DNA from 4 places in the Delftia sp. DT-2 genome. Region 4 is predicted to be linked to each of the others. Evidence: predicted binding sites of a transcription regulator. Region 4 holds the regulator's gene; each other region holds the start of a gene.
What was found. The regulator LexA, encoded in region 4, represses DNA repair genes until DNA is damaged. The targets are predictions, from matches to a motif close to ACTGTATNNNNATACAGT.
Positions count from the first base shown of each region.

Region 1 (2,203 bases), on a different contig from region 4:
CGCCGCGATCTCGCCCGCCCCGTAGCCGTAAAAGCGCATGAGCCAGTCGGCCTGGTAGAGCCGGTGCTCGCGCATGAGGGGCGGCGCCTGCGGCGGCAGATCGCGCGAGGCATCGGGAATGGGGCTGAAGGCCGAGTAGTACACGCGGCGCAGGCCGTAGCCCGCATACAGCGTGTGGCTGGATTCGAGGATGTCGGCATCGGTTGCGCGGTCGGCGCCCACGATCATCTGCGTGCTCTGCCCGCCCGGCGCAAAGCGCGGCACGGCGGCGCGCTGCGCGGGCGCGCCGGGCAGGGACTGCGCCTGGCGCTGCTCGCGCGTGGCCGCGCGCCAGGCCTGCACATGCCGGTCCACGCCCTGCATGGCCTGGCGTATGCGCCGGCCGTCCTTTTCAGGCGCGAACTGCGCCAGGCCGCTGGCCGTGGGCAGTTCCACATTGATGCTCAGGCGGTCGGCATGGCGGCCTGCCTGGGCCAGCAATTCAGGGGCGGCATCCGGGATGGTCTTCAGATGGATGTAGCCGCGAAAGTCATGCTCCTCGCGCAGGCGGCGGGCCACTTCCACCAACTGCTCCATGGTGTAGTCGCTGGAACGGATGATGCCGCTGGACAGGAACAGCCCCTCGATGCAGTTGCGCCGGTAGAAGTCCAGCGTCAGCTGCACCACCTCGGCCACCGTGAAGCGGGCGCGCTGCACGTTGGAGCTCTTGCGGTTGATGCAGTAGCGGCAGTCGAAGATGCAGACATTGGTCAGCAGGATCTTGAGCAGCGAGATGCAGCGCCCGTCGGGCGCATAGCTGTGGCAGATGCCCATGCCGGTGACCGAGCCCATGCCCTTGCCGTCCAGCGAGTCGCGCCCCTGCGATCCGCTGGAGGCGCAGCTGGCGTCGTACTTGGCGGCGTCGGCGAGGATGAAAAGTTTGCGTTGCAGCTCCATGGCTGTATGAATATACAGTATATTTGCCTGGCACATCCGGTTTTTCGAGAGCCCATCCCCCAGCCAGGGTCTGGTCCGGCCTTGCCTGGCTCCGGTTTGAACGCACTGTCGGCTATCGCAATGGCCAGCGGATTGCAATGGTTGCCAGTGCAATGGAATGAAACCGTTTTCAGTGCGGAATGAGTGCTTGCTTTCAATGGGTGGCGATGTGCATCGCAGGAAATGGTGAATGCGTGTTTCCTGCGTCTTTTTTTAATGCCTGAAGGCTGGTACGGCTTGGTGCCATCAATGCATGCGCTGATATAGCGCAGCTGGCTGCGCGCCATGGGGTTCCCGGTTCATGGGAGAGAGGTTTGACGTTGTTGTGATTTGTTTCAAATTGCCGATAACTATTGCTGATAGGCTTTCGGGCTTGCCGGGCGCGGTCGTTTTTTCTTCATTCAATGCGCCTGGCGATGACAAACACTTGGAGAGGGAGCTTCGGTGTCGCGTGTATTAGGAACAGAGAGCGAAGTGCTGGCGCTATCGCCGGACGCTTCCTCCAGCAAGGCCGCCAAGGGACTGCAATCGCCCGCCAAATGGCCCGCCATGGGCGCCAACGATGTGGCGGTGTGGGGCGAGTGCCAGGGCAGCGGCAGCAAGCCCTACCAGACCCAGGTGGACCTGTCGGGACCCTCCTTCAAATGCTCTTGCCCCAGCCGCAAGTTCCCCTGCAAGCATGGGCTGGCGCTGATGCTGATGCGTGCGGGCGGCCAGGTCACCGAGGGCGGCGATCCACCGGCCTGGGTGCAGACCTGGCTGGACAGCCGCCAGGAAAAGGCCGAGAAGAAGGAGGCCAAGGCTGCCGCTGCGGCGGCCGAGCCGCCACCCGATCCCGAGGTTGCGGCCGGGCAGCAGGCCAGGCGCGAAGACAAGCGCTGGGACAAGGTCGAGGCGGGCCTGCAGGAACTGTCGCTGTGGATGCAGGACATGGTGCGCGCGGGCCTGGCCAACCAGGCCGGCGACTCCCAGATGCGCCAGCGCTGGAACACCATGGCCGCGCGCATGGTCGATGCGCAGGCCACGGGCATGGCGGCACGCATCAAGGACTGCCGGGATCTGGTGGACAGCCACCGCGACTGGCCGCGCGACATGCTGGTGCAGCTGGGCCACTGGCAGCTGATCATTGACGCCGTGCGCCGCCGCGAATCGCTGAGCCCCGAGGTCAAGGCCGACGTGATGGCCGCGCTGGGCTGGCCCATGGACAAGGCCGAGGTGCAGGCCAGGG
Region 1 covers NZ_JAQOTI010000013.1:101,409-103,611, reverse strand. The annotation lists gene PO605_RS22950 (putative DNA modification/repair radical SAM protein) at 1-936, opposite strand, end outside; gene PO605_RS22945 (SWIM zinc finger family protein) at 1,420-2,203, shown strand, end outside.
Region 1: PO605_RS22950 (putative DNA modification/repair radical SAM protein) is a predicted target of LexA. The motif match lies at 938-955, and genes of this name have one in related genera.

Region 2 (2,203 bases), on a different contig from region 4:
CCTGCGAGTTGGCCTTGGCCAGTTCGGCGAAGCGCTTGGGGTCCTTGCGCAGCTCGGCCAGCAGTTCCTCGGCCTTGGCCTTGGCCTTCTCCTGCTCTGCCGCGGGGGCATCCTTGGATGCGTTGATCAGGATGTGGCTGGCGCGGCGCTCCTCGGGACCGGCCAGGCGCTCGGCGTTCTGGTTGTAGTAGGAACGCACATCGTCTTCGCTCAGCGTGATGCCGGCCTCGATGCTGGGCACATCCAGCAGCAGGTATTCCACCTTGGCCTGCTCCAGTTGCTGGAACTGGCTGGTGTGGGCGTCGTAGTAGGCCTTGAGGTCGGCCTCGGTGGGCTGGACCTTGCTGGCGTAGGCGCTGGCTTCGAAGCGTGCCACCTGCACTTCGCGGCGCTGGTACAGCGCATCGATGGCCTGCTTGACCTGGGCGTCGGTCGCAAAGGCCGTGCCCGTGACGCCACCCATCACCTGGTTCATGGACAGTTCGCGGCGCAGATTGGCCTCGAAGCCCTCAGGCGTCAGGCCCTGCGATCCGACCAGGGCGCGGTAGGCTTCGGCATCCATGGAGCCATCCGGCTTCTTGAGCGCGGCAATCGCGGGGATTTCCTGCAGCGTGCGCACCAGCTGTGCATCGGATGCGGCCAGGTGCATCTTCTGCACGGCAGCGGCCAGCACCTGGTCACGCACCATCTTCTCCAGCGTGGCGTAGCGCGCCTGCGGCGAATCCAGCAGCTTGGGGTCGACGTTGGGGTTCTCGGCGCGCAGGCGGTCGCTTTCCATGCGGTGCGCGTTCTCCCAGTCGGCCTGTTTGATCTCATGTCCATCCACACGCGCGACGATCACGCTGGATTCGGTGAAGTAGTTCTGGTTGACCCCCACGAAGATGAACGAGGGAATGATCAGCAAGAACAACAAGATCATCACGAACTTGGAATGCTTGCGGATGGATTCGAACATGGTCTGTCTTTCAGTGGCAGAAATAGAAAAGGCGAACTTTCGTTCGCCTTTTGTTCTTGGTGGGTGCTGACGGGGTCGAACCGCCGACCTACGCCTTGTAAGGGAAAATTCCACCATTACAAATCAATAGCTTACAGCGCTCACCTACTTCGCCCCACCAACTAATAGAGGCGGAAGCGCACCATTCTACTTACATGAGGCGTCCGCCCCTTGCTTCGCTGGGTCATATACGCCACGGCAAGGGATCACGCTGGCTTGAGGGAAAGCATGGTTACTGTATATTTATACAGCACAAGGAATTCGACCATGCCCCACATCATCACCCCCACAAGCCCGGTTGCGGCATTCATGCCCTCAACGTCGCTGCCTGCTCCCGGCAGCCCGGTACGCGCGGGCTTTCCCAGCCCTGCGGAGGACTACACCTGCGCCCGCCTCGACTTGGCCAAGCTGATGGTCAAGCACCCCCAGTGCACATTCTTGCTTCGGGTCCGCGGCGACTCGATGACCGGCGCGGGGATCTTTGACGGTGATCTGCTGGTGGTGGACAAGTATCTGCGGCCGCAGCACGGGGATATTGTTGTTGCAGAGGTCGATGGAGATTTCACATGCAAGCGGCTGTGGAGCAGGTTCGACCAGGTGATGCTGCGTCCAGAGAACCCCACGTATCCCGACATCCGGGCAAAAGAAGGCCAGCAGCTTGAGATTTGGGGTGTTGTCGTCTGCGCCGTCAAATCATTCCGCGCTTTGTGAGCTGACCATGTTTGCCCTGCTTGACGGCAACAATTTCTACGTGAGCTGCGAGCGCGTGTTTAGACCAGCGCTCAAGGGCCTGCCAGTGATTGTGCTCAGCAACAACGACGGCTGTGCCATCGCTCGATCCGAAGAAGCCAAGGCTCTGGGCATCAAGATGGGCGAGCCCTTCTTCCAGATCAAGCACCGCATCCACCAGGGCCTTGTCGCCCTGTCCGCAAATTTCGTGCTGTACGGTGACATGAGCGACCGCATGATGTCCCTCGCGGCCGGCCTCGGGCCAGAGCAGGAGATTTACAGCATCGATGAGTGCTTCATAGGCCTGGCCGGCGTGAGCGACGTGACGCGCCGATCCTGGGCCATACGTGACCGAATTCTGCGCGGCGTCGGCATCCCCACTTGCATCGGCATCGGTCCGACAAAGACCCTCGCAAAGCTGGCAAACCATGTGGCCAAGGACGCGGAGCGCCGGCCTGGCAGCTACCCTGCCTCACTGGC
Region 2 covers NZ_JAQOTI010000004.1:205,973-208,175, forward strand. The annotation lists gene PO605_RS08200 (SurA N-terminal domain-containing protein) at 1-955, opposite strand, end outside; gene PO605_RS08205 (LexA family protein) at 1,262-1,705, shown strand; gene PO605_RS08210 (Y-family DNA polymerase) at 1,713-2,203, shown strand, end outside.
Region 2: PO605_RS08205 (LexA family protein) is a predicted target of LexA. The motif match lies at 1,229-1,246, and genes of this name have one in related genera.

Region 3 (2,203 bases), on a different contig from region 4:
CGTAGCCGCTGACCAGGCGCACGGCATCGCGCGAGTTCAGGCGCTCCTTGATCTGGCCCTGGAACTGCGGGTCCAGCACCTTGGCATTGAGCACGTAGCTGGCGCGCGCGAAGACGTCGTCAGGCATGAGCTTGACGCCCTTGGGCAGCAGCGAATGCATCTCGATGAAGGCCTTGACCGCCTGGAACAGGCCGTCGCGCAGGCCGCTGTCGTGCGTGCCGCCGGCCGTGGTGGGGATCAGGTTGACATAGCTTTCGCGCAGCGGCGCGCCATCCTCGGTGAAGGCCACACACCAGGCGGCGCCCTCGCCTTCGGCAAAGCTGTCGTGGTTGCGGTCGGCAAAGCCCTCGCCTTCGAACAGGGGGATGACGGCCTCGCCATGCAGGCTTTGCTGCAGATAGTCGCGCAGGCCGCCCTTGAACTGCCAGGTCTGAGTGTCGCGCGTCTTCTCGTTGACCAGGGTCACCGACACGCCGGGCATGAGCACGGCCTTGCTGCGCAGCAGATGCATCAGCTCGCCCATGGGCAGCTGGGAGGATTCGAAGTAGCGGGCATCGGGCCACACGCGCACGGTCGTGCCCTGCTTGCGCTCGCCCGCGGCCAGCGGCCGCGATTGCAGGGGCTCGACCACGTCGCCGCCCGAGAAGGCGATGGTGGCCACCTTGCCCTCGCGGTGGATGCAGGCCTCAAGGCGCGTGGCCAGCGCATTCGTGACCGAGACGCCCACGCCATGCAGGCCGCCCGAGAAGCTGTAGGCGCCGCCCTTGCCCTTGTCGAACTTGCCGCCCGCATGCAGGCGGGTGAAGACCAGCTCCACCACGGGCGCCTTTTCCTCGGGGTGCATGCCGAAGGGGATGCCCCGGCCGTCGTCCTCGACGCTGTAGGAGCCGTCGGAATGCAGGGTGAAGCGGATTTTCTTGCCGAAGCCGGCCAGCGCCTCGTCGGCCGCGTTGTCGATCACCTCCTGCAGCACATGCAGGGGGTTGTCGGTGCGCGTGTACATGCCGGGACGCTGCTTGACGGGCTCCAGGCCCTTGAGCACGCGTATCGAGCCTTCGGAGTATTCGCTGGCGGAAGTGGGAGATGGTTTGACTGCCATGGGGGCGGATTGTAGTGCGCGGCCCGGCTCAGTGCTGGATACATTCACAGTCATTGACATTGACTATCCCGAAAAGGCCAGTGCCGCCAAGGGCTACGAAGTGCCGCGCTGGCGCATGGGCGACCCACGCGTCGCAGCGCAAAACCCGGAGTTTCGCTAAAGTTTGCCGCATGCACAAAAACAACCAACCCATGTCCATGGTGCAGATACTGCTGTGCGGGGGCGCAGTCGTGACGCTGTCCATGGGAATCCGGCACGGCTTCGGCCTGTGGCTGCAGCCCATCACCCAGGAGATGGGCTGGACGCGCGAGTCCTTCGCGCTGGCCATTGCCATCCAGAACCTATCCTGGGGCGTGCTCGGCATCTTCGGCGGCATGCTGGCCGACCGCTTCGGCGCCTTCCGCGTGCTCCTGGTGGGCGCGCTGCTGTATGCGCTGGGCCTGGCCGGCATGGCCATGGCGCCCACGACAACCTGGTTCGCCCTGACGGCCGGCGTGGTGATAGGTGCAGCCCAGGCCGGCACCACCTATGCCGTGATCTACGGCGTGCTGGGCCGCCAGATTCCCGTGGCGCGGCGCAGCTGGGCCATGGGCGTGACGGCGGCGGCGGGCTCCTTCGGCCAGTTCTTCATGGTGCCCGTGGAAGGCAGCCTGATCTCGAACTTCGGCTGGTCCAACGCCCTGCTGCTGCTGTCGCTGTGCGCCCTGATGATCATTCCGCTGGCCTTCGGCCTGCGCGAGCCGGGCTTCACGGCCGGCAATACCCGACCCGTGCGCGACCAGAGCGCGGGCCAGGCCGTCGCCGAAGCGCTGCGCACGCCCAGCTTCGTGCTGCTGACGGCCGGCTACTTCGTCTGCGGCTTCCAGGTGATGTTCATCGGCGTGCACATGCCCAGCTACCTCAAGGACTACGGCCTGGCACCGCAGGTGGCCAGCATCTCGCTGGCGCTGGTGGGGCTGTTCAACATCGTTGGCACCTACGTGGCCGGCAACCTGGGCCAGCGCCTGCCCAAGCGCTACCTGCTGTCCACCATCTACTTCACGCGCTCGGTGGTGATCGTGCTCTTCCTGCTCGCGCCGCTGACGCCCTGGTCGGTCTACATCT
Region 3 covers NZ_JAQOTI010000006.1:219,496-221,698, reverse strand. The annotation lists gene PO605_RS12555 (DNA topoisomerase IV subunit B) at 1-1,099, opposite strand, end outside; gene PO605_RS12550 (MFS transporter) at 1,270-2,203, shown strand, end outside.
Region 3: PO605_RS12555 (DNA topoisomerase IV subunit B) is a predicted target of LexA. The motif match lies at 1,133-1,150, and genes of this name have one in related genera.

Region 4 (2,203 bases):
GACATCGGCCATGCGGCCCGAGATGAACAGGCATTCGGGCTGCTCCTGCGGCGAGCGCTGGATGATGCGCAGACCCGAAGGCAGGGCCTGATCTGCCGGAAGGGAGGGCAGTTCGGGTTGCAGGGGCAGCAGCAGCTGCGCATCCCTGTGTTCTGGCAGCCGTGCTGACTTGCTGCGCCGTTGCTGGCTGCGGCGGCGGGCCTTGCTGAAGGACAGGATGGTCGCCTGCTCGGATTGCACAGGCGATTCGGGCTGGATGGTGCGCATGGCGGGCTCCATGGCGGCGGCGGGCAGGCGAATGCCCTGTGCCAGGCGCAGGAAGGACAGAGAAGACAGTGTTGGCAGAGCGAATCCCATGTGACGACTCCTGTTGGCGTATTTCAAAGAGGCATGGACACAGGCAGGATTGCGGTTTGCGGGCAAAGCTCCGCCCAGGGCGAAGCTGCAAGGCTTCGCGCCTACCACCTGGGCGGTGCATGAAATAGGGGGGGGCAACCCGTGCAGGGCTGCCCGTCCGGCTTACATGGACATGCTGTTGCGGATCAGCCCCACGGCCAGGCCTTCAATGGCAAAGGCCTCTTCGGGAGCGACGCGGATCACCGGGTAATCGGGGTTTTCCGGCAGGAGCTCCACGCCCTGCGTGGTGCGGCGCAGGCGCTTGACGGTGACTTCATCTCCCAGGCGTGCCACGACGATCTGCCCGTTGCGGGCTTCATGCGCGGACTGCACGGCCAGCAGATCGCCGTCCATGATGCCCGCGTCGCGCATGGACATGCCGCGCACGCGCAGCAGATAGTCCGGGCGGACCTGGAACAGGCTGGGTTCGACGGAATAGGTCTGGTCGATATGTTCCTGGGCGAGAATGGGCGAGCCCGCCGCAACGCGGCCCACCAGCGGCAGCATCAGCGGCGCCAGGGCCGACAGCGGCAGCCCGAAGCTGGTGCCGCGTGCGGCATTGATGTTGCGCACGGTGTCGGTACGCAGGCGAATGCCGCGGGAGGTGCCGCTGACCAGTTCGATCACGCCTTTGCGGGCCAGGGCCTGCAGATGTTCCTCTGCTGCGTTGGCGGACTTGAAGCCCAGCGTGTTGGCGATTTCCGCGCGGGTGGGGGGCGCGCCCGTGCGGGAGATGGCGGCCTGGATCAGGTCCAGGATCTGTTGCTGGCGGGCGGTGAGCTTGGGATGGTCGAGCATGGCGTGCGTCCGGTCCTTGAATTCAGATGGCAGGCAGAGAAGTCATCTGATGATTTATACAGTATCTGTATTTTTAACCAGTTTTCCAAGAGGTGCAAGTGGGGCAGTCAAAGTTGGTGATTCTTGGCACGGGCGGCACCATCGCCGGCCGGGCGGATTCGCAGTCGCAGGCAGTGGGATACAAGGCCGGACAGATCACGGTGCAGTCGCTGCTCGATGCCGTGCCGGATCTGGAGCAGCAGGCGCTGGGGCCTGTGCAGACGCAGCAGATCGCGCAGGTGGACAGCAAGGATATGGACTGGCCCGTGTGGCGCGCGTTGCTGCGTGCCTGCACGCAGGCGCTGGAGGATGCGGACACACGCGCCGTGGTGATCACGCATGGAACGGACACGCTGGAAGAGACGGCCTGGCTGCTGCACAGCCTGCTGCCTGCCGCCAAGCCCATAGTGCTCACTTGCGCCATGCGCCCGGCCACGGCCCTGCTGGCCGACGGACCGCAGAATCTGCGCGATGCCGTGACCGTGGCCGCCAGCGGCGGGCGCAGCGGTGTGTGGGTGGTGGCCGGCGGCGAAGTACATGCGGCGGCCCAGGTGCAAAAAGTCCACCCTTACCGACTGCAGGCCATGCGCTCCATGGAAGGTGGCCCGCAGGCCCTGGTGGAGGAAGGGCGCGTGCGCTGGCTGGTGCATGATGCGCCGGTCACGCCGGTCACGCCGGTCACGCCGGTTGCCCCCGTTGCGCGGATGGTGACTTCCGCTCCCGCTCTGTCTGACCTGCTGGCGCTGGATGAGCTGCCCTGGGTCGAGGTGGTGTTCAGCAGTGCCCTGGCGCGTGCCTGCGGCGTGGATGCGCTGGTGGCCGCAGGCGTGCGCGGCATCGTGGTGGCCGGCACGGGCAATGCGACCGTTCACGAAAGCATGGAAGCGGCCTTGCTGCGTGCGCGCGACAAAGGCGTCTGGATCTGGCGGGGCACGCGCTGCGCCGAAGGCCTGCCCGTTGCCTCGGGGCT
Region 4 covers NZ_JAQOTI010000005.1:70,143-72,345, reverse strand. The annotation lists gene PO605_RS09775 (hypothetical protein) at 1-357, opposite strand, end outside; gene lexA (transcriptional repressor LexA) at 520-1,194, opposite strand; gene PO605_RS09765 (asparaginase) at 1,293-2,203, shown strand, end outside.